3 regions of the Shinella sp. GW835-FHT14H05 genome follow, and region 1 is predicted to be linked to each of the others. Evidence: riboswitches for the same ligand, from Rfam matches in the RefSeq annotation. Region 1 holds a riboswitch; each other region holds the start of a gene.
The links. A riboswitch is a leader RNA that binds a small molecule or an ion and turns the genes downstream of it on or off. The one in region 1 is predicted to bind thiamine pyrophosphate.
Positions count from the first base shown of each region.

Region 2: linked by a shared signal. The riboswitch ahead of thiD (bifunctional hydroxymethylpyrimidine kinase/phosphomethylpyrimidine kinase) and the one ahead of thiB (thiamine ABC transporter substrate binding subunit) in region 1 are both predicted to bind thiamine pyrophosphate.
Region 3: linked by a shared signal. The riboswitch ahead of thiC (phosphomethylpyrimidine synthase ThiC) and the one ahead of thiB (thiamine ABC transporter substrate binding subunit) in region 1 are both predicted to bind thiamine pyrophosphate.

Region 1 is NZ_JBXAFY010000005.1:243,694-251,178, reverse strand. Features, by position in the region: gene AC1Q6Z_RS17910 (CarD family transcriptional regulator) at 1-91, shown strand, start outside; gene AC1Q6Z_RS17905 (RNA polymerase factor sigma-32) at 350-1,210, shown strand; gene AC1Q6Z_RS17900 (M48 family metalloprotease) at 1,420-2,898, opposite strand; gene thiQ (thiamine ABC transporter ATP-binding protein) at 3,139-3,858, opposite strand; gene thiP (thiamine/thiamine pyrophosphate ABC transporter permease) at 3,851-5,476, opposite strand; gene thiB (thiamine ABC transporter substrate binding subunit) at 5,481-6,488, opposite strand; TPP riboswitch at 6,544-6,658, opposite strand; gene AC1Q6Z_RS17880 (hypothetical protein) at 6,798-6,974, shown strand; gene AC1Q6Z_RS17875 (thiamine diphosphokinase) at 7,115-7,485, shown strand, end outside.
Region 2 is NZ_JBXAFY010000004.1:201,450-208,934, forward strand. Features, by position in the region: gene AC1Q6Z_RS15525 (GFA family protein) at 1-333, shown strand, start outside; gene AC1Q6Z_RS15530 (AraC family transcriptional regulator) at 336-1,136, shown strand; gene AC1Q6Z_RS15535 (LysE family translocator) at 1,210-1,824, shown strand; gene thiD (bifunctional hydroxymethylpyrimidine kinase/phosphomethylpyrimidine kinase) at 1,821-2,630, opposite strand; TPP riboswitch at 2,672-2,766, opposite strand; gene AC1Q6Z_RS15545 (peptide chain release factor 3) at 2,825-4,405, opposite strand; gene dut (dUTP diphosphatase) at 4,499-4,972, shown strand; gene AC1Q6Z_RS15555 (GNAT family N-acetyltransferase) at 4,977-5,867, shown strand; gene AC1Q6Z_RS15560 (LysE family translocator) at 5,868-6,500, opposite strand; gene AC1Q6Z_RS15565 (LysE family translocator) at 6,630-7,247, shown strand; gene cysK (cysteine synthase A) at 7,381-7,485, shown strand, end outside.
Region 3 is NZ_JBXAFY010000001.1:184,391-191,875, forward strand. Features, by position in the region: gene thiC (phosphomethylpyrimidine synthase ThiC) at 1-1,299, opposite strand, end outside; TPP riboswitch at 1,394-1,510, opposite strand; gene AC1Q6Z_RS00910 (Bax inhibitor-1/YccA family protein) at 1,646-2,362, opposite strand; gene AC1Q6Z_RS00915 (anti-sigma factor family protein) at 2,391-3,164, opposite strand; gene AC1Q6Z_RS00920 (sigma-70 family RNA polymerase sigma factor) at 3,151-3,696, opposite strand; gene AC1Q6Z_RS00925 (YqaA family protein) at 3,751-4,188, opposite strand; gene AC1Q6Z_RS00930 (ABC transporter substrate-binding protein) at 4,270-5,406, opposite strand; gene AC1Q6Z_RS00935 (hypothetical protein) at 5,648-5,872, opposite strand; gene AC1Q6Z_RS00940 (TfuA-like protein) at 5,989-6,705, opposite strand; gene AC1Q6Z_RS00945 (YcaO-like family protein) at 6,702-7,485, opposite strand, start outside.

The DNA of each region.
Region 1 (7,485 bases):
GGCCGTTCGCCTCGTCGAAACCAACCTGAGCAAGGGTCCGAAGCGTGGCAAGGCCATCGAAGAGGACGACTCGCAGGACGAAGCGGCCTGATTTAGGGCACTCTTCGGTTTTTTAAAGCCCGGCTGGAAACAGCCGGGTTTTTTTGTGGAACTTTTTTGCGGCGCACCCGTTTCGCAGACCGAGGACGACCGGCTCTTCCGGCGGCCGCGGGGGTGGCGCAAACCACTTTATTTTCTCGAAAGCCGCTTTCGGGCAATCCGTCGGTCCACCTGAAACGTCATCGTCATATCAGGCGTCGAGGAGATTACGCCTCTTCACGCCGGTTCGGTTCACGTGGAGACACTCGCCATGGCTACGACGACCGCAGACCGCCGCATGATCAAGCTCGCCATGTCCGCTCCCTATCTTGAAAGGGACGAGGAACAGGCGCTGGCCCAGGCCTGGAAGTACGACAAGGATCAGGAAGCCCGCAACCGCATTGCCATGGCCCATATGCGCCTGGTCGTCTCCATGGCGGGCAAGTTCCGCAATTTCGGCCTGCCGCTCGGCGATCTCGTGCAGGAAGGCTATATCGGCCTGCTCGAGGCCGCCGCCCGCTTCGAGCCGGAGCGCCAGGTGCGCTTCTCCACCTATGCAAGCTGGTGGATCCGCGCCTCGATCCAGGATTATGTGCTGCGCAACTGGTCGATCGTGCGCGGCGGCACCAGTTCGGCGCAGAAGGCGCTGTTCTTCAATCTCCGGCGGCTGCGCGCCCGGCTCGCCCGCGGCGATACGCACCTGACCAGCGAGGCCATGCACCAGGAGATCGCCGTGGCGCTCGGCGTCAGCACCGCCGACGTGCGCACCATGGACGCCCGCCTCTCCGCCTCAGACGTCTCCCTCCAGGCGCCGATCTCATCCGCCGAGGGTGAAGGCTCCAACCGCATGGATTTCCTCACCAGCGACGCGCCCCTTCCCGATGAACAGGCCCTCGACAGCATCGACGGTGAACGCCGCCATCATTGGCTGCACGCGGCACTCGGCCAGCTCAACGAGCGCGAGATGAAGATCATCCGCGCCCGCCGCCTGGCGGAGAACGGCGCGACGCTGGAGGAACTGGGCTCCCTGCTCGGCATTTCCAAGGAACGCGTGCGCCAGATCGAGAACCGGGCGCTGGAAAAGCTGAAGGCCGTGCTGATAAGCAAGACCACGGATTTCGCCTACGCTTGAGGCGCGTTGCCGATGGGTCCTCGGGTCAAGCCCGAGGATGACGGAGGGGAGGATTGCCCAGCAAGTCTGGCGAGGCTCTCCGTAAGGCAAGGTCGGTTAGCGGCTCCGTGAGCAGCACTCTATCCGTCATTCCCAAACATCTCAGAAAACTCCGTCATCCTCGGGCTTGACCCGAGGATCCACGGTCTGGCGCCATCCGCGCGCGCCAACTACTCGCTGATAATCTTGAACTTTTCGCCCGGCCGCACCGTGCTGGTCACCGTCATCGCGTTGATCAGCCGGAACAGGTCGAGCTTGCGGTCGGTGCCCATCATGCGCCCGGCAAGCGAGGCGACGGTGTCGCCGGCGCGTGCCGAGATGACGCGGACCCTGAGCGGCTTCAGCGAGGCGACTTCCGGGGCCGTCAGCTTGCGGAACGAGGCCCTGAGGGTGGCAGCCGTCGGCTCCAGCGACTTCGAACCCGCCGGCACGGCCGTCAGGAAGCGGTAGATCTGGTCGTCGATGCGCACCACCGTGACGTCGAAGTCCCAGCGGTCGGCGGCAGCCTTGGCGGTGGCGCCCTCCAGCCCGTTGATCATGATCGGCTGGATGGTTTCCGGCCGCAGCCCCGTCACCCAGCCGCTCGAAATATAGTTGACCAGGTCCTGCTTGCGGCTGTCGGCCACACCGTCGAAGCGGATCGCCACGTCGCCCGGTCCCGTCGCAAGCACCGCGTCGGCCTTGTTGTCGATCTGGAACCCGGCCGGCACGTCGAAGCGGATGCCGAGCTTGCCGTGCAGGAAGGTCTGGCCGCGCACATAGCCCTCTTCCGGCGCATCGCCGTAGAGCAGGCCGTCGATGCCGGCGAGGTAATAGTCGCGGCCGCGATCGCCGTTCGTGCCTTCCGCGCCGAAGGCGCGCGCATGGAGGCGCGCAAGCTCCACGCGCTGAGGCGCGTTCGGGTGGCTCGACAGGAAGTCGAGGCTCTGGTCGGAATCGGGATCGACCGCGGTGAAGCGCGCATAGGCGGCCATGGAATCGAGGAAGCGCGCCGCCGCATAGGGGTCGTAACCCGCCTCGCCCAGCATGCGCACGCCGATGACATCGGCCTGGAGCTCCTGGTTGCGCGAGAAGGCGGCAAGCCGCAGTTTCCCGCGCGCCAAGGCCTGTTTGCCGGCAATGTTGCTGGAGAGCACTTCGGCCACCACGCGGCTCGCGATGACCTCCGCCTCTTCCTTCTTCTGCCGCTCGATGCCGTGGTTGGCAGTGACGTGCGCCATCTCATGCGACAGCACGGCCGCCACTTCCGAGGCGTCATTGGCGAGTGCCAGCAGGCCGCGCGTCACGTAAAGATAACCGCCCGGCAGCGCGAAGGCGTTGATCGCCGGCGAATTCAGGATGGTGATGCGGTAGGACTGGTTCGGGTTTTCCGAGACGAGCGTCAGCGCGCCGGCAATGCGCGCGACGAGCCGCTCTGTCTTGGCGTCCTTGTATTCGCCGCCATAGCTCGCCACGATGCGCGGATGCTCGCGCGCACCCATCTGGGCGCGCGGATCGTTCTTCTGCACCTCTTCGACGATCTGCGGATTGGAAGAGGGCGAGATCGTCGGCTCATAGGTCTGCTCGATGATCGACTGGCAGCCGGACAGCAGCATGCCGGCAAGCACCAGCGCCGCGACAGGTCTCAAAACCCCGCGCCCGGATACCATTGCAGCTTCCTGCGTTGCTTTCGCCATCTCTTCTGCCCACAGCCCTAAAGGGTCCACGTCCGAACCGCAACCCTTAGGTGCAGTCGAAACACCCATGTTCGCGCCTTCGAATGGATGAGATAGACGCACCATACCCGGCCGGCAACTCCCGATTCGACAAACGGTTCCCTTGTGGCTCCGGTGACACAGGGGGGCGTCCAAATTGTGGCGGGGTGGCGGGGCAAAAACAGCCCCAGCCCGCTAAATCGCGGAATGACCGAGGAATTTTGCAACGGCTGGTGGATGCCGGCTCACGAGGAATTCATCCGCCGGCGCATCGAGCAGGATCACGCCGGCCTCCAGGAACATCACCCGGTCGGCAAGCCGGCGGATATCCTCCGGCTGGTGGGTGATGAAGAGCAGGGTGCTTTTCGTCTCGGCGCGAAGCTCCGAGAGCAGTTTGGCCATGTCCGCCCGCATGGCCGGGTCGAGGGCCGCGAAGGGCTCGTCGAGCAGGAGGATCGGCCGGCGCCGCACCAGCGCGCGGGCAAGCGCCACCCGCTGCCGCTCGCCGCCGGAAAGCGAGCCCGGCATGCGCCGCTCGTAACCGCCAAGCCCGACGCGCGACAGCGCCGAAAACACGCGCTGGCGCGCCGCCGTATCGAGCTTCAGCCCCGGATCGATGCCGAGCCCGACATTTTCGGCAACGCTCAGATGCGCGAAGAGATTGTTGTCCTGGAAGATGATCGAGACCGGCCGCTCCGCGGGATCGCGCGCCGCCATGTCCTGACCGAGCAGCGCGACCGTGCCCGTCGCCGGTTTCTGGAAGCCGGCGATCACGTTGAACAGGGTGGACTTTCCCGCACCCGACGGGCCTGCGACGGCGACCGCGGCACCGGCGGGAATGGCGCAGTCGAAAGCGAGCCGCTTCTCGTCGAAACGCACGGTGACGTCGGAAAGGCGGATCGCGGTATCAGGCATCGGCGGCAGGTCTTTCGGTCGTTCGGTCGACTGCGGTCGAGGGCAGCGTCAGCAGAAGGCATATCACGCCGAGGATTAGCGCGATGCCCGCGGCATCCGCCGTGCGATAGCTCGCCATGCGGGAGAAGAGCAACCAGGGCAGCGTCACGAAACCATCCGCACCGAAGATGGCGACGGCGCCGAGGTCGCCGAGCGACAGCGCCATGGCGAAGGCGAAGGCGGTGAGGAAGGGTTTCTTCAGCGCCGGCCAGTCGATCCATCGCAGGCGATGCATGCCGGTGACGCCGAGGCTCAGCGCCAGCCGCGCGGTGCGCGACAGGTGTGTGCGATAGGCGGGCTCCAGCACACGCACGACGAAGGGCAGCGCCATCAGCGCATTGATGACGGTGATGATGGCGGGCGCGAAACGCCCGGTCTCGCCGAACAGGCGCAGCACCAGAAACCAGCCCGTCGCGACGACGACCGGCGGCACGAGCAGGATCAGCGAGCCTGTGGCCGGCAGCGCCCGGCCGATCAGCCGCGTTGTAAGGCCGGCATCGCCGGTCTCGGCAAGGCGTGGCACGAGCACAATGGGCAGCGCAATCGCAAGGCTGAGGCTGGCCGAGGCGAAGGAGATGGCGAGGCTGGTGAACAGCGCCCTCTGCAGCAGCGGATCGACCGCCAGCCGGCCAAAATCCGCGGAAAGGCCGGAGGCGAGGGTGGCCGCGAGCGGGGCCGCGGTGAACAGCGTGAAGGCGAGGATGACGAAACCATCGGTCACGCGCCGCCGGCGACCATCGAAACGGCGGATCGCGCGGCCCGCCGTCACCCCCTCGTCCGGCGGCCTGCCGAACAGCGAGATCAGCCAGAGCAGCGCCGCCGTGACCAGGATTTGCAGGAAGGCGAGCAGCACGGCGCGCTGGGGATCGAAATCGAAGCGCAGCGCCTGGTAGATCGCCACCTCGATGGTGGTGGCCGCAGGCCCGCCGCCGAGCGTCAGCACGATGGTGAAACTCGTCGCGCAGAGCATGAAGACGAGGCCCGCGATGCCCGGCAGCACGCGGCGGATGACCGGCCATTCGATCAGCCGGAAGACCGCACCATTGCCCATGCCGAGATTGGCCGAACTCAGCCAATATTCCGGCGGAATGCGATCGAGGGCGGCAAGCAGGAAGCGCGCGGCGAGCGGCAGGTTGAAGAAGACATGGGCGATCAGGATGCCGGTGAGGCCATAGACGCTGACCGGGTTTTGCAAGCCACCGAGCCGTAAAAGATCATTGACGACGCCCTGCCGCCCCCAGATCTCGATGACGCCGAGTGCGGCCACCAGCGCCGGCAGGCCGAGCGGCACGACGGAAAGCCGGATGATCCAGACCCGCCCCCAAAAATCCCGCTGCCGGGCGAGCGCCCGGGCAACAGGAATGGCGAGTATTATAGAAAGCAAGGTCGACAGCGTCGCCTGCAGCAGCGTGAACTGCGCGACCCGCCAGATATAGGCGTCGAAGAGCGGCGCACCGCCCCCGCCGCCCGCATGCGCCAGAAGCACGGCCGTCGCCGCGCCGACGAAGACGAGCACGACGCCGAGGGCAAACCCCCCGGCGACGCGCAGCGTCCGGCGTTCGGCGCGGGCGAAGAACATCACCTTATTTGGCGCTCATGGCGGCGAGCCATTCGTCGATCCAGGCCTTGCGGTTGGCCGCGACCTCGTCCGACGACATCAGGAAGGTCTTTTCCGGCTTCACCAGCGCGTCGAAGGCGGCAGGCAGCGGGTCCTTGGTCTTGCCGGCCGGCATCATCCAGTTGGTTTCCGGAATGATCGACTGGAAATCCGGCCCGGTCATGAAGGTCAGGAACTGCCGCGCAAGATCCTTGTCGTCGGAAGTGCGCGTCAGGCCGGCCACTTCGATCTGCACATAGTGCCCTTCGGAGAAGGCGGCCGCCTTGTAGCGCTCGGTGTTTTCGGCGATGACGTGATAGGCCGGCGACGTCGTGTAGGACAGCACCATCGGCGCCTCGCCCTTGGTGAAGAGGCCGTAAGCCTCCGACCAGCCGGGCGTGACCGTCAGCACGCGATCCTTGAGCTTGCCCCAGGCCTCACCGGACTTGTCGCCATAGACGGACTTCACCCAGAGCAGCAGGCCGAGCCCCGGGGTGGACGTGCGCGGGTCCTCGATGACGATTTTCTGCGCCGGATCACCCTCGACCAGCTCCTTCAGGCTCGTCGGCGGCGTCTTTATCGTCTCGGTGTCGTAGATGACGGCGAAATGGCCATAGTCGTAGGGCAGGAACGTGTCGTCGGAAAAGCCGCCCGGCACCGTCAGGCCTTCCGGCGACAGACCATGCGCTTCGAAGAGCCCGGTCGCCTTCGCCTCGGTGATGAGGTTGGTGTCGAGGCCGAGCACCACGTCGGCCTTGGTGCCCTCACCTTCGAGCTTGAGGCGCGTCAGGAGCTCGACGCCATCGGCGACGCCGACCCATTCGACCTTGCAGCCGCAGGTCTTGGCGAAGGCTTCAGCCACCTTCGGCCCCGGGCCCCATTCGGAAACGAAGCTCTCATAGGTATAGACGGTCAGCGTCTTTTCCTGCGCCAGCGCAGGCAAGGCGAAGGAAACGGCAAGGGCCGCGATCGAGGTGAGGAATGTCTTGCGCATCGGCGCCTCCCTAGTCTGTTCACAAACTTCTGTTCACAAAACGGGAATAGGGCGCTGGAATGTGCCGTCTAATCCCTCCGCCGGTACGAGCCGGATCAGGTTCTTCGGGTTGGCGGAACCGCCTCTCAGCCAGTGGGTCGAAAACCCGCGTGGCACCCCGTTAGAGCAAGGCAAGGCATAATCCCGCTTGCAGCGCGGCGCAAGAGGCAAGGCCCTGTTCCATGCGGAACAGCGCGCGGCGGGGCGATGTGGGAAAGTCTGATCACTGGATGAGAGAGGCTCATCCCTCAGAGATCAGGAGAAACTTCCATGCGCAAGATCATCATTTCCGCCGCCATCGCAGCCGTCGCCGCCATCTCCTTCGCCGCCCCCTCGCAGGCCGGCTATTACAGCTACGGCTACAAGCCGCATTGCTTCATCAAGAAGGTGAAGTCCTACGACTACTACGGCAACGTCATCATCAAGAAGATCAAGGTCTGCAAGTAAGCCTTCTTAACCCCGCTGACCTCCCCCAAGGCCCGGATGTCCCCTGCATCCGGGTCCTTTGCCGTTTGCGGTTACGACAGGCGTCCCGCCAAAATCTTTCCCTTTCTGGAGAACATGCGCTAAGGGCATCAGCCATGACCATGCCCGCACCGACAGACCCGTTCTTCGTCGTCCTCCTGGGAGGCGCGCTCCAGGCGACGCCGCGCCTTGCCGCGGATGTTGCGGGCGCGCGTTTCGTGGCGGCCGATGGCGGCATGCGCCACGCGGCGGCGCTCGGCGTGAGACCGGAAATCTGGGTCGGCGATTTCGATTCCACCCCGCCGGAGCTGCTGGACGCCTGGCCGGATATCGAACGCCAGCCCTATCCCGTCGCCAAGAACGAGACCGACGGCGCCATCGCCGTCTCCGTCGCCATCGAGCGCGGCGCGCAAAAAATCGTGCTGGCCGGCGCGCTCGGCGGCGAGCGCTCCGACCATGCGCTGATGCACCTCATCCATGCCGTGTCGCTGGA
Region 2 (7,485 bases), on a different contig from region 1:
ATCTGTCATTGCACGGATTGCCAGAGGCTGACCGGCTCGCCCTATCGCGTCACCGCCAGCGTGCCGCGCGACGCCCTGCGCCTCACCGCAAACCCGCCGAAACTCTACACCAAGAGCGCCGAAAGCGGCCGCAAGCGCCTGCTCTATTTCTGCCCGGAATGCGGCACGCCGCTTTTTTCGACCGGAACGGGCGAATCGGCCGAAACCTGGGGCATCCGCTGGGGCAGCATCAACCAGCGCGCCGGCCTGAAACCGGTGCGCCAGATATGGTGCACCTCCGCCACCGACTGGTTCGGCGAGACGGCCGCCCTTCCCGGCGTGATGCGGGATTGACCATGGCGGCCGAGCGCTTCCAGATCTTCAGGACGGGCATCGACGGCATCGAGGCCGTCATCGCCGACAGCCGCCTGAGTTTTGCGCGCCACACCCATGAGACCTACGGCATCGGCGTTGTCGAGCGCGGCGCGCAGAAATCGGCAAGCGGGCGCGGCATGGTCGAGGCCGAAGCCGGCAATACCATCACCGTCAATCCCGGCGAGGTGCATGACGGCGCGCCGCTGGGCGACGCCCCGCGCGCCTGGCGCATGCTCTACATGCAGCCGGCTATAGTTGCGGCCGCAGCGGAGGATATTTTCGAGGGCCGGCCGTGCGCGGAATTTCATGCGCCGGTGCTGAAGGACGGCCGCATTGCCGGGCTCGTTTCGGCGCTGCTCGCCTCCCTACTCGACGAGCGCGCCGCTGCCCTCGCCCGGGACGAACGCCTCCTCCTGCTGCTCGCCGCCGCCTTGCAGGAGCGGGCACCCAAGCGCGAAACCATCGCCTCCTCGGCCATTGCGCAAGCCCGCCAACGGCTCGACGAGGACCCGGCCGCCAGCGCCACGCTGGACGATCTTGCGGCGGATTGCGGGCTCGGCCGCTTCCGGCTTGTGCGTGACTTCGCCCGCAGCACGGGCCTGACGCCGCATGCCTATCTGCTCCAGCGCCGGACGGAGCGCGCGCGGCGGCTCATCGCGACAGGCACCTCGCTTGCCGAAGCTGCCATCGAGGCCGGGTTTGCCGACCAGAGCCACATGACGCGCAATTTCACGCGCCGCTACGGCTATACGCCGGGCGCCTATCTCGCGGCCCGCGCCTGACTGCAATTTCGTTCAAGACCACCGCCGCCCTTCCGGTGTTTCCTACCGCCTCCCCGCCGCATGGAAACCGGACATGACCACAGAATTCCTCATCACCTCGCTCGTCGTCATCCTCCTGCCGGGCACCGGCGTGATCTATACGCTGGCGCTCGGCATCAGCGGCGGCTTTCGCGCCGGCCTGCTTGCCGCCTTCGGCTGCACGCTCGGCATCATCCCGCATATCGTCGCCTCCGTCGTCGGCCTTGCCGCGGTGCTGCATGCGAGCGCGCTCGCCTTCGAGGTGCTGCGCTATGTCGGTGTCGCCTACCTGCTCTTCATCGCCTGGAGCATGCTGAAGGACAGCAACGCGCTGGATCTCGGGCCGGATCAGGCGCCCGCCGAAAAGGCACTGCGCATCGTGCGCAAGGGCATCCTCACCAATATCTTCAACCCGAAACTCTCGCTGTTCTTCCTCGCCTTCCTGCCGCAATTCGTGCCGGCGCAGGCGCCCGACGCCACGGCGCAGATGCTCTTTCTCGGCGGCATCTTCATGCTGCTGACCTTCCTTGTCTTCGCCCTCTACGGCGCGCTCGCCGCGGGGCTGCGCCAGCAGGTGCTGAGCCGGCCAAGGATCGTGGTGTGGACGCAGCGCAGCTTCGCCGCAGCGCTCGGCCTGATGGGCTTGCGGCTGGCGCTGGCCGACCGCTAGTTCCAGAGCGCGTGAAAATGATGCAACGGCCCGTGGCCAGAGCCGACGTTCAACGCGTGGGAGCTGCGCACCGCGCCGGCGATGAAACTCTTCGCCGCCGCCGCGGCATCGGTAAGCGTGCGCCCCTTGCCGAGCTCCGCGGCGATCGCGCTCGACAGCGAGCAGCCGGTGCCATGGGTGTTGCGCGTCAGCACGCGCACGCCTTCGAACCAGTGCAGCCAGTCCGGCGTCGCCAGCACATCCGGGCTCTCGGCGCCCGGCAGATGCCCGCCCTTGAGCAGCACCGCCTTTGGCCCGAGCGTAAGAAGCCGCCTTGCCTGATCCTCCATGCCCGCCCGATCGATGGCTTCGGGTTCGCCCAGGAGGGCGGCGGCTTCCGGCAGGTTCGGCGTCAGCACGGTGGCGCGCGGCAGCAGCCGGCGCGTCAGTGCCTCGACCGCCTCCTGCGCCAGCAGGGACGCGCCACCCTTGGCGACCATCACCGGATCGAGCACGATCGGCAGGCCGCGGCGCGACGACAGGCTGTTGGCAACGGCTTCGGCGATGTCGGCCGAGGCGATCATGCCGATCTTCACGGCATCGACGCGCACATCGCTGAAGACATCCGCAATCTGCGCCGCGACGAAGGCCGGCGGCACGAGATGCACGCTGGAAACGCCTTGCGTGTTCTGCGCCGTCAGCGCGGTCAGAACAGCCATGCCGTAGGTGCCACGGGCCGCAAAGGTCTTGAGGTCGGCCTGGATGCCGGCGCCGCCGGAAGGGTCGGACCCTGCGATCGAGAGAATGTTTGCAATCGTGTCGGCCATCTCGCCTCCCTGCGACGGAGGCGGCCAACGGGCGGCAGCAAGCCGGCACCCGTTCGACTCCCTCCGCCGGCATGATCCGGTTCAGGTTCAAAGGGTGCTTCTCAGCCCGCTCACGCGGACGCCCCCGTCTCGGGGGCGGTTTTCGCAAATGATGCGGCACCTGTCACGCCGAAAGTGGCAAGTGCGCGATCCGATCACGCCTTGGTGACGTGGTATTCCTTGATGGCAACCATCTTGATGGCCGGATAGCGCTCCGATTCATAGCGCAGCGAGAAGGAATCCTGCGCCAGGAACACCGGATCGCCATCGAGGTCGCGGGCGATATCGCCGCGGCGCTGGGTGACGAACTTTTCGAGTTCGGCCGCGCTGTCCGACGAAATCCAGCGGCAAACGGAGAAGCGAGACATTTCGAAGGAGACCGGCAGGCCGTATTCACCCTGGAGCCGCTCCTTCAAGACGTCGAGCTGCAGCGCGCCGACGACGCCGACGATGGCGGGCGAGCCGTCCTCCGGCGAGAAGAGCTGCACGACGCCCTCTTCCGCCATCTGCTGGAGCGCTTCCTTCAGCTTCTTCGCCTTCATGGCGTCTTCCAGCCGCACGCGGCGCAGAATTTCCGGCGCGAAGTTCGGCACGCCTTCAAAGACCAGCGCCTCGCCTTCCGTCAGCGTATCGCCGATGCGGAGCGTGCCGTGGTTTGGAATGCCCACCACGTCGCCGGCATAGGCCGTATCGGCGAGCTGGCGCTGCGAGGCGAAGAAGAACTGCGGCGCCGACAGGCCGATCTGCTTGCCGGTGCGGGCGAGCCGCACCTTCATGCCGCGCTCCAGCATGCCGGAGCAGACGCGGGCAAAGGCGATGCGGTCTCGGTGGTTCGGGTCCATGTTCGCCTGGATCTTGAAGACGAAGGCCGTCATCTTGTCCTCGGACGCATGGACCTTGCGCACATCCGCCACCTGGTCGCGCGGCGGCGGCGCGACGGCGCCGAGCGCGTTGATGAGGTCGCGCACGCCGAAATTGCGCAGCGCCGAACCGAAGAAGACCGGCGTCAGGTGACCTTCGAGGAAAGCCTCGCGGTCGAACGGCCGGCAGGCCTCGCGGGCAAGCTCCAGCTCCTCGATGAAGGCGGTGCGTTCGTTTTCCGGCAGGTTTTTCGCCACCACCGTCGCATCGTCGATCTTCGTCGGCTGCACCTGCGTATCCGAGCCGCGGAAGGTGCGGTCGGCGAGATGATAGGAGCCACAGAACGACTTCGACCGGCCGACGGGCCAAGTGATCGGCGCCGTATCGAGCGCCAGCTTCTCTTCCACCTCGTCCAAAATCTCGAACGGGTCGCGGCTCTCGCGGTCCATCTTGTTGACGAAGGTGATGATCGGGATGTCGCGCAGGCGGCAGACTTCGAACAGCTTCAGCGTTCGCGGCTCGATGCCCTTGGCGGCGTCGATGACCATGACGGCCGCATCCACCGCCGTCAGCGTGCGGTAGGTGTCGTCCGCGAAGTCTTCGTGGCCGGGCGTGTCGAGAATGTTGAAGACGTTGCCGTCATATTCGAAGGTCATCACGGATGTGACGACCGAGATGCCGCGTTCGCGCTCGATCTTCATCCAGTCCGAGCGGGTCTGGATGCGGTCCTTCTTCGCCTTCACTTCGCCGGCGAGCTGGATGGCGCCGCCGAACAGAAGCAGCTTTTCGGTGAGGGTGGTTTTACCGGCGTCCGGGTGCGCGATGATCGCGAAGGTGCGGCGGCGGGAGACCGCCTCGGCAAGGGTTTCGGCCATTTTCTGCAATATCCTGTGAGTTGCCGCGGTCTTTACAGGCTCCGCCCGGAAGATGCAATTGACGGGATTGTGCCGTGGCCGGCTTATGGGCGCATGAACGCGCACGCCCCCACCCAGCCCACCCTTTCGCTCGTCCGCCTGCCGCATGGCGAGGGCATCGAGCTTCCCGCCTATGAGACATCGGGTGCCGCCGGCATGGACCTGCGCGCCGGCGTGGCCGTCGATGCACCGCTGACGCTGGCCCCGGGAAAACGCGCGCTCGTGCCGACCGGTTTCGTCTTCGAAATCCCGCACGGCTACGAGGGGCAGATCCGTCCCCGTTCCGGCCTCGCCTTCAAGCACGGCATCACCTGCCTCAACACGCCGGGCACGGTCGACAGTGATTATCGCGGCGAGGTGAAGGTGCTGCTCGCCAATCTCGGTGAAGAACCCTTCGTCATCGAGCGCGGCATGCGCATCGCGCAGATGGTGATTGCGCCCGTCACGCAGGTCGCCGTGCGCGAGGCGACGGAAACCAGCGAAACCACCCGCGGCGCCGGCGGCTTCGGCTCCACGGGCGTGCGCTAGAACCATGCCTGCCGACCGGCCGGGGCTGGTCCTCCGCTCCGACTATCTGGGCGACAGCGCCGCCTGGCGCGCGCTTGCCAATCTACTGGAAGACACGTTCGGCATCGACATCACCGCGCTCGACCGGCTGGGCGGGCCGGACCCGACCAGCGTGCCCTTCGCGTGGTTCGACGCCGCAGGCACCTGCATCGCCAATATCAGCGCCTTCTCGCTGCCGCTCGTCATCAACGGCACCTTCGTGCGCGCCGCCGGCCTGCAATCCGGCGCCGTGCGGCCGAGCCATCGCGGTCAAGGGCTTTTTCGCGACGTGATGGAGGCGGCGCTCGACCATTGCGATGCGGAAGGTTTCGAAGCGGTCGCGCTGTTGACCGACAAGCCGGACCTCTACACGCACCTTGGTTTTCGCGTGCTGGCGCAGCATCGGTTTGCCGGCGCTGCACCCGTGGGAGGGCGCGCCAGCCCGGTTCGGCGGCTGGACATCGGAAGCGAAGCCGACATTGCCTTGCTTAGCCGGCTACTGGATGGCCGCCGGCCAGTGTCCGACCGTTTCGCGCCGCTGCGGCAGCGGGAAATGTTCCTCTTCAACGCATCGCTGATGCCGGACCTGCGGCTCGACCTGATGGAAGAGCACGATGCCGTCATTGCCTGGCAGGCGGGCGAGGACGGCGGCTTTGAACTGCTGGATATCGTCGGCGCTCACATCCCGCGCCTCGCAGATATTGTGGCGAGCCTGCGGGTCGCACCCTCTCGGGTCATCGTGCACTTTGCGCCCGATCATCTGGGATGGGACGGCAAGGCCGTTTCGGATGAGGGCGATATGGTGCTCATGCTGCACGCCGCGCCCGATCTGCGACCGGACCAGCCCTTCGCATTGTCGCCGATGGCGGAGTTCTGATCAGCGGCGGGCTTCCATCGCCATGCGCAGCGCGAGCCCGGCCAGCACCGTGCCCATCAGCCAGCGCTGCACCAGAAGCCAGCGCGGGCGGGCGGCGAGGAGCGCGGCAATCGAGCCGGCCGAAACGGCGATCAGCGCGTTGACGCTGACGCTGATGGCGATCTGCGTGCCGCCGAGCACGAGCGATTGCAGAAAGACGCTGCCTTCTGCCGGATCGATGAACTGCGGCAGCAGGGACAGGTAGAGCACCGCGATCTTCGGGTTCAGCAGGCTCGTCAGGAACCCCATCAGGAAGAGTTTCCGGTTGCCGTCGCGCGGCAGGGCCTTGACCTCGAAGGCGGAGCGGCCGCCGGGGCGCAGCGCCTGCCAGGCGAGCCAGGCAAGGTAGAGCACGCCGGCAAGCCGCAGCGCATCATAGGCATAGGGCACCGCCATCACGAGTGCGGTGATGCCAAGCGCCGCCGACAGCATATAGAAGACGAAGCCGAGCGCCACGCCGCAGAGCGACACGAGGCCAGCCGCCGGCCCCTGGCAGATCGAGCGGGAGACGAGGTAGATCATGTTTGGCCCCGGGGTGAGCACCATGCCGAGCGCGATGAGGGCGAAGGCGGCAAGGCCGGTCAGGTCTGGCATGGCATGCTCTCCTTGGACGATCTGACGAAGGACTATCCCGCAGCCGCGCTTGCGGCAAGGCGCCGGCCGCAAAACCATTGCCGCAGGATATCGGCGGCGCTAAAAGAGCGTCAGCCCAAGGAGCCTGCCATGACCATTGCCGTGCTGATCGCCTATTGCGGTGCGCTGTTCATCGCCGCCATCATTCCCGGTCCCGGGATCACGGCGATCGTCGCCCGCGCGCTCGGCTCCGGCTTCCGGCCGACCTTCTTCATGGGGCTCGGCCTCATCCTCGGCGACATGATCTATCTCACCGCGGTCATCCTCGGCCTCGCCTTCATCGCGCAGACCTTCACCACGACCTTCATGCTGATCAAGATCGCCGGCGCCCTATATCTCGGCTACATCGCCTGGAAGCTCTGGACGACCGGCCTCTTGCCGCAGAATATCGAGGCGCGGCGCTCGACCAGCATGACCATGTCCTTCCTTTCCGGCCTGTTCGTGACGCTCGGCAATCCGAAGACCATGCTGTTCTACGTGGCGCTCGTGCCGACGCTGGTCGACCTCGAAGCGATCGGCCTTGAGGAATATGGCGTGTTGCTCGCCGCGACCTTCGTCGTGCTGCTGATCGTGCTCGTGCCCTATATCGCGCTTGCCTCGCGCGCCCGGCTTCTGCTTAAGCAGCCGAAGGCGTTGCAGCGGATGAACCGCGTGGCCGCAGGCATTCTCGCCGGCACGGCCGCCTATATCGCGACCCGCGCGGCCTGAGGTTATCGATCCGGCTTTTCCCGGATCGGTGTCCGAATATTCCGCTTCGAACGCTTTTGTCGCGAAATCCGGACTCGTCTCCGGCGGCATTCGCTCCTATCTTCTCCGGTAACGAGAACCGAGGGAGCCCCCGATGACCGACACCCGCAAGCCCGGCCGCGGCCGAATCTACGCCTCCATCACCGAGACGATCGGCGACACGCCGATCGTGCGGCTCGACAAGTTCGCCAAGGAGAAG
Region 3 (7,485 bases), on a different contig from region 1:
CTCGCCACAGACTTTCAGCTGCTTGTCCATGTTCTCCTTGATCTTGTGCATCGGCACATGGCCGGGGCCTTCGATCATGACCTGGCAGTCTTTTGCCCAGGCGATCTTGGTCAGCTCGCCAAGCGTCTCCAGTTCGGCGAACTGCGCGGCGTCGTTGGCGTCGGCAATCGAGCCGGGCCGCAGGCCGTCGCCGAGCGAGAAGGTGACGTCATAGGCCCGCGCGATGTCGCAGATTTCGTCGAAATGCTCATAGAGGAAGCTTTCGCGGTGGTGATGAAGACACCACTTCGCCATGATCGAGCCACCGCGCGAGACGATGCCGGTGACGCGGTTGACGGTGAGCGGGATGTAGGCGAGCCGCACGCCTGCATGGATGGTGAAATAGTCGACGCCCTGTTCGGCCTGCTCGATCAGCGTGTCGCGGTAGACCTCCCAGGTGAGGTCCTCGGCAATGCCGTTCACCTTTTCCAGCGCCTGGTAGAGCGGCACAGTGCCGATCGGAACCGGCGCATTGCGGATGATCCATTCGCGGATATTGTGGATGTTGCGGCCGGTCGACAGGTCCATGACCGTATCGGCACCCCAGCGGATCGCCCAGACCATCTTCTCCACTTCCTCGGCCATCGAGGAGGTGACGGCGGAATTGCCGATATTGGCGTTGATCTTAACCAGGAAGTTCCGGCCGATGATCATCGGCTCGGCTTCCGGATGGTTGATGTTGGCGGGGATGACCGCGCGGCCGCTCGCGACCTCCTGGCGGACGAAGTCCGGCGTGACGAAATCCGGAATATGCGCGCCAAAGCTCTCGCCGTCGCGGACAAGCGCTTCCTTCACGGCCTTGCGGCCGAGGTTTTCGCGGATGGCGATGAACTCCATTTCGGGGGTGACGATGCCGGCCCGCGCATAGGCGAGCTGCGTCACCGCCTTGCTGTCCTTCGCCCGGCGTGGGTGGTTGCGGATGGGGAATTCCGGCGTCAGCCGCTCGCCGGTGGCAAAACCGTTGTCCTCCGGGCGGATATGGCGGCCCTCGTAATCCTGCACGTCGCCGCGGGCGGCGACCCAGCTTTCGCGTAGCCGCGGCAGGCCGCTTTCGATGGAAACGACATGGGTGGGATCGGTGTAGGGGCCGGAGGCATCGTAGACCACGACCGGCGGTTCGCCGGCGGTCGGGTGCAGGGCGATTTCGCGCAGCGGCACGCGGATATCCGGGTGCTGCTCGCCGGGGATGTGGATTTTCCGCGAGGCGGGCAAGGCGCCGGTGGTGACGGTCGGGGTGAGCTTTTGGGCGGCAATATTCATCGTGAGGCTCCAAGGTTCGAAGTTCGAGACCCAGTCCTAGAGCCGGAATGATGGAAAGACGCCGACACGGAATCCGGACATCGGATCACATGCCAAAACAGCGCTTGCACCGTCCCTACGCCAGTATGAACTGGATCAGGTTCAACGGGTCACTGCGCTGCGAAAGCCAGCAGTATCTCAGCCCCTTGTCGGGACCCCCCTGGTGAATGCTTTAAGCAAAGACGCTCGGGGACGATTTGTCAACAAGGTAAAATATGTAAGTTTTTACTTACTATATGTTGCGCCGCATACAAAAAGAAACGGCGGGGTTTTGCCCCGCCGTTCCCTTTGAAATCATTCGCGAAAACTATTCGCGTTCGCCGGTGAAGTTCAGCAGCAGCTGGAAGATGTTGACGAAGTTCAGGTAGAGCGAAAGCGCGCCGAACACGGCCATCTTCTGCTGCGATTCCTGGTCGATGTTTTCGGCATACTGCTCCTTGATGTTCTGCGTGTCCCAGGCGGTGAGGCCGACGAACACGACGATGCCGATTACGGAGATCGCGAACTGCAGCGCGGTGGAGCCGAGGAAGATGTTGACGATCGAGGCGATGACCACGCCGATCAGGCCCATGATCAGGAACGAGCCGAACTTCGACAGGTCACGCTTCGTGACGTAGCCGTAGAGGCTCGTCGTGCCAAACATCGTGGCGGCGATGAAGAAGGTGCGGGCGATGCTCATGCCGGTGAAGACGAGGAACACCGAGGCGAGCGACAGGCCCATGACGGCGCAGAAGGCCCAGAAGGTCGCTTGCGCGGTGCTGGCCGACATCGTCTGGATCTTGAACGAAAAGAAGAAGACGAAGGCGAGCGGCGCCAGCATCACCACCCACTTGAGCGGCGAGGAGAAGATCGGCACGTAGAGCGCCGGCGTCGAGCCGACGAAGAAGGCGATAAGGCCGGTGATGACCAGGCCTGCGCCCATGTAGTTGTAGACGCGCAGCATGTGCTTGCGCAGGCCCTCGTCGAAGAGGGCGGCCGACTGCGCCTGCGCGCCATAGCCAAATCGCTGTTGTACGGGTTCCATCATGGGTCTCCTTCGGTGGAACGGTTGATCAGTAAAGCGTGCGCGAGAGGTCCCGCGCGGTCTCTGCCAGGTCGTCGGCCTTGCGGCTTTCCGACACCAGCGCATAGGCGACGTCGCCGATCTGCCAGTAGGCGGCACGGGCATTATCGGCGTGGAAGAGCAGGACGTGCTGCACGCCGAACGAGCCGGGCCGCACGGCGAAGAGCGACAGGCGTTCGTCCTTCTTCGGCTCCAGCACCAGCTCGACGCTCGGGCCATAGGCCGAGGGGAACACCTGTGTGTCGACCACGGCCCAGCCCTTCGGCAGGTCCGGCAGGACGATCGCCGTCGCGGAGCGGATTTCGGCCGGGTCGAAGACGGCAGCTTCCGGCTGCGAGCTCATCGCATCGCGGATGAGCGTGGTCTTGTGCGCCCGCACGGCTTCTTCCACGAAGGCGGGCGGCGGGGTGGAGGCGATGACCTCGGTCGCGCCGAAGGGGCCGAGCACGGCATGCGCGGTCCAGCCGGCGGCCACGAACAGGGCGATGGCAGCGGCGCGACGGAAGACGGAGAAGATGCGGCGGCGGGCGAGCGAACGTTCCAGCAGGCGTGCGGCTTCGCGCGTCGCCTGCCGCGTCACCGCGCGGTGATCGGCGAGCGCCAGGCGCAGTTCGTCGCGCACGCGCAGGTCCTTCATGATCTGGGCGGCGATCTCCGGCCGTTCCGACAGATAAGCCTCGACCTCGATGCGCCGGCCGACGGCGAGCTGGTCGTCGACATAGGCGTTGAGATCGGATTCGAGGATCGGGTCATTGCTGGTCATCGCCAGTGCCTCCGACGATTCTGAGATGGGGGACGGTCGCGGTAGCGCCGTTCTGTTCAAAGGCGCGCAGGCGCTCGCGGGCGCGGGCGACACGCGACATCAGCGTGCCGACCGGAATGCCGAGCGTATCGGCCGCCTCCTGGTAGGAAAGTTCCTCGATCGCGACGAGATGGAGTGCGGCACGCTGTTCTTCCGACAGCGCGAAGAAGGCGTTGCGCAGCTGCGTCAGGCGCACCGAATGATCCTGGTTCGCCGGCACGGAGGTCTCGCCCAGTTCCGCAGCCGCATCGTGACGGCGCTGCTGGGAGCGGCGCTGGCGCAGGCGGTCGACATGGGCGTTGTGCAGGATCGACATCAGCCAGTTGCGCACATTGGCGCCGGTGCGGAAGGTCGACTGGCGCTCGTAGGCCTTCACCAGCGCGTCATGCACGAGGTCTTCGGCATCGTCCGGATTGCGGACGAGCGACAGTGCGTAGCGCCTGAGCGCTGCAAGCTGTCCGATCACGTTGAAGCCGGGTGTCTTTCCGTTCATGACCCAGTATACGAGAGCCGACCGATCCTCATTCCATCGCCGGCATAAAAAAGTTCACAGCCAGTGCAGCACAAGGGCGGCCAGCACGATGTAGCGGCCGAACTTCGCGATTGCGACCACGACCAGGAACCGTGGAAACGGCTCGCGCATGATGCCGGCAGCGACGGTCAGCGGATCGCCGATGATCGGCATCCAGCTCAAAAGCAGGCTCCACCAGCCATATTTGCGATACCAGCGCCCGGCGCGGTCGAGGTTCTTGGCGTTGACGGGGAACCAGCGAGCCTCGCGAAAACGCTCCACGCCGCGGCCGAGCAGCCAGTTGATGACGGAGCCGAGCACATTGCCGATGCCGGCGACGAGGATCAGCAATGCCGGCGAATAGGTTTCGGTCGCCAGCAGGCCAGCCAGAACCGCTTCCGACTGTGCGGGAAGGATGGTCGCGGCGATAAGCGCGGCCAGGAAAAGGCCGCCATAGGCTGCGAGCGTGCTCATTAGATATGGGCTAGGGGCAAGGCAACCGGTCCGGAAGGTTAGGGAGGGCACCCGCCTTGGGGGCGGGTGCTTGCTCGCGGATTACATCGCGCACTTGTCGGCGTAGGCGTCGCCGTGATCGGTGAAGGCGGTGGCGATGATCTTGTTGGTCAAGACGTCGCCTTCCTTCACAACCTCGGTCACGTAGATGTCCTGGATCGGATGGTTGTTCTTGTTGAACTTGAATTTCCCGCGCACCGAGGCGAAATCCGCCTCCTTCAGCGCAGCGCGGAAGGCCGCCTTGTCCTTGACGCTCGCCTTGCCGATCGCCGAGAGGATGAGGTTTGCGGTGTCCCAGCTCTGCGCGGCGTAGATCGAGGGCAGGCGGTTATATTCCTTCTGGAACGCTTCGACGAAGGCCTTGTTGGCCGGGTTGTCAAGGTCCTTCGCCCAGGTGCCGGAATTCTTGACGCCGAGTGCAGCATCGCCGATCGCCGGCAGCACGTCCTGGCTGAAGGAGAAACCGGGGCCGGTGACGGGGATGTTCACGCCGGACTGGGCATATTGTTTCATGAAGGCGATGCCCATGCCGCCAGGCAGGAAGAAATAGACGGAATCGGCGCCGGACGCGCGAATTTCCGCAATCTCGGCGGCATAGTCCGTCTGGCCGACCTGCGTATAGACCTCGCCGGCGAGCGCGCCCTTGTAGTAGCGCTTGAAGCCGGTCAGCGCGTCCTTGCCGGCGGGGTAGTTCGGCGCGAGGATGAAGGTGTTCTTGTAGTCCTTGTTGTCGTATTCGCCCATCGCCTCGTGGAAATTGTCGTTCTGGTAGGCGACGTTGAAATAGTTCGGGTTGCAGTTGGCGCCGGCCAGCGCCGACGGGCCGGCATTCGGCGACAGGTAGATGATATCCTGCGCCACGGTGTTCGGAATGACCGCCATGGCGAGGTTCGACCAGATGATCCCCGTCATCAGGTCGACCTTGTCGCTCTGGATCATCTTTTCGGCGATCTGCACCGCGAGTTCCGGCTTCTGTGCGTCGTCTTCGACGACAAGCTCGATCTCGCTGTTGCCGGATTGTTTGATCGCCAGCGTGAAGGCGTCGCGCATGTCGACGCCGAGACCGGCGCCGCCGCCGGAAAGCGTGGTGATGACGCCGATCTTCACCGGCTCGGCCTGCGCCGCGCCCGCCGTCATCAACGCAAGGGCTGTCACGCCGCTCGTCAGGAACGTCCGCATGCTGTTCTCCTCTCCCGTGTTTTCGCCCCGTTTGCCGGGCGTTTTCGGAGGAGAACTTTTCAGAGTTCCGCGATCAGCGCAACCGTGTGTTTTCGTTTCGCAATTGGAGAAATCCAGGAAGATCGGCGGCGGCCCGCAGGTCCGGGCCGGCCGCGCGATCAGCGCCGCGGAGGAGGACGGCGGCTATGGTTCGACAGGCGGGCCAGCCAGGTGACTGGCAGGCCGGTCGATTCCTCTCCGGTCAGCAGAGCGCCGACCGGTTCATCAGCATGATGTCGCTCGACGTCAGCGTCATGCGCGACGGCTCGTCGATCTGGTCCAGCACGGCACGCAGCGCCTTTTCCAGGCAGAATTCCACCACCTCGGCATCCATTGATCTTGCAGATTCCAGCGCGAAAGCGACGAGCCGTGCAAGCGCCATCATTTCCGTGCCGCGGTCTTCAATTTCTGTGGTTTCGATTTCCATGTTCTATGCCCCCGGAGCAACGCTCACTCTCAGCCCCTGCGTCGCAGTATAGGCGTGACATCGGGATGGTGCGCGTGACTCCAGCGTGACACACGCGGAATGGGAAACTGCACGTTTTATGAGGTTTCAGGTTGATCTGCGACGGTCCGCCATAGCGTCGTCGCCCGAAAGACCCAGTTTCCCCGTTTTGCAGGGCTTTGCGGGGCGAAATCGGTCAGGATTCGCACCAGCGCGAGGGCGTCCTTACGCTTTTGGTTCACGGTTGTTGCGTGGAGAAGTTGCAGGAGGTGTTGCCGCTCCCCGGCCTTGCCGGCCGCTTCGATGATCGCAGACCACGTTCTGTCTTTGTAAAAGAGCTGCCGCGCAACATCTCGAAAGCGTGAAATATTCGGTTTATCAAGGGCCTCGCCAGTCTCCAGTCGATCGAGCGTCGCGTCGACATTGACGAGCGGCAGCGAGAGGGCGGGGTAGCCGAGTTCGGCCGGACCGTGCAGCAGCGCGACATCGGCGTCGTCGACGCGGCGGCCGCTGGCATAGTCCTCATAGATGGAACCGACGCCGACCATGCCGAAGGCATCGCATTCAGCGGCGCGCAACGCCCCCATGCTGGCCGCGCCGAAGACGGCCAAGCCCTGGTCGAGTGCATGGAGGATCTCCTTGTGCCAGACGGGCGCCACATGCTCGAAATTGCCGTCGATAATGCCGATTGCCTTGGCGCCTTCGCGCACCGCGGCCAGCACATCGCCATGCGCCGCCGGCGGACGGACGCGGATGGCGTCGCCGCAGAGCTTCGCGGCATCGGGCAGGCTGGGACCGGCGAAGAGGATTTTCATGAGGTTCCGAACAGCATGCGGGAGAGTGCGCGGGAGCCGACGGCATGGCGGCGCGCGCCCTCCGGGTTTTCCAGGGTGGGCACGACCATCTTGACCACGGATATGGGAAGCGAGGCGTCGGTCAACGGCACAGCGACGACGGGTGTTATGCCCGATGTGGCGAGCACCTCCAGGCAATGGGCGAGCAAGGCCGCGGCGTCGCCCGAAGGGGCGGGGTAGGTTCTTAGCGGGCCGGGCCGGGCCTCGAAGAGGGCGAGCGTTTCCGGCGCCAGCGGCCGGGTGAAGGTTTCGGCGAAAAGATCGTCCCGCGCGCCGCTGATATAGGTGAGGCGCGATTGCGCGACCTCGGTGAGTGCGCGGATGATGGCGCGCGCTGCAACCGGATGCGTGCCGTAACCGACCGTCGCATCGTGGAAGAGCGGCTCCCTCTTGTCGAGGATGCCGGTATCGCCTAGCACGGCAGCATAGGTCGGGATGGCGAGATCGCTGGTGATATCAAAGAAGCGCAGCTCCAGCTTGGCTTCGCGAAAACGGCCAACGAGCGTATCGACGACCGGATCATTGAAGCCGGCGGGGTCGATGGCGGTTGTAAGAGGTTTGTCGCGGGGCAGCAGGCGCCAGAGCCGGTCGGCATCGCGCTCAATGCGTTCCAGAAGACCGTGCAGGGTCGCCTCGGTCTCGGAATTGCCGGAGGCGAGGCCGTCGGAGGACTGCCAGAAGCGCGGTGCACGATCGGTCCTGTCAAGGCAGATCGCGTCGCGCGGCACCCAGACGCGCTCG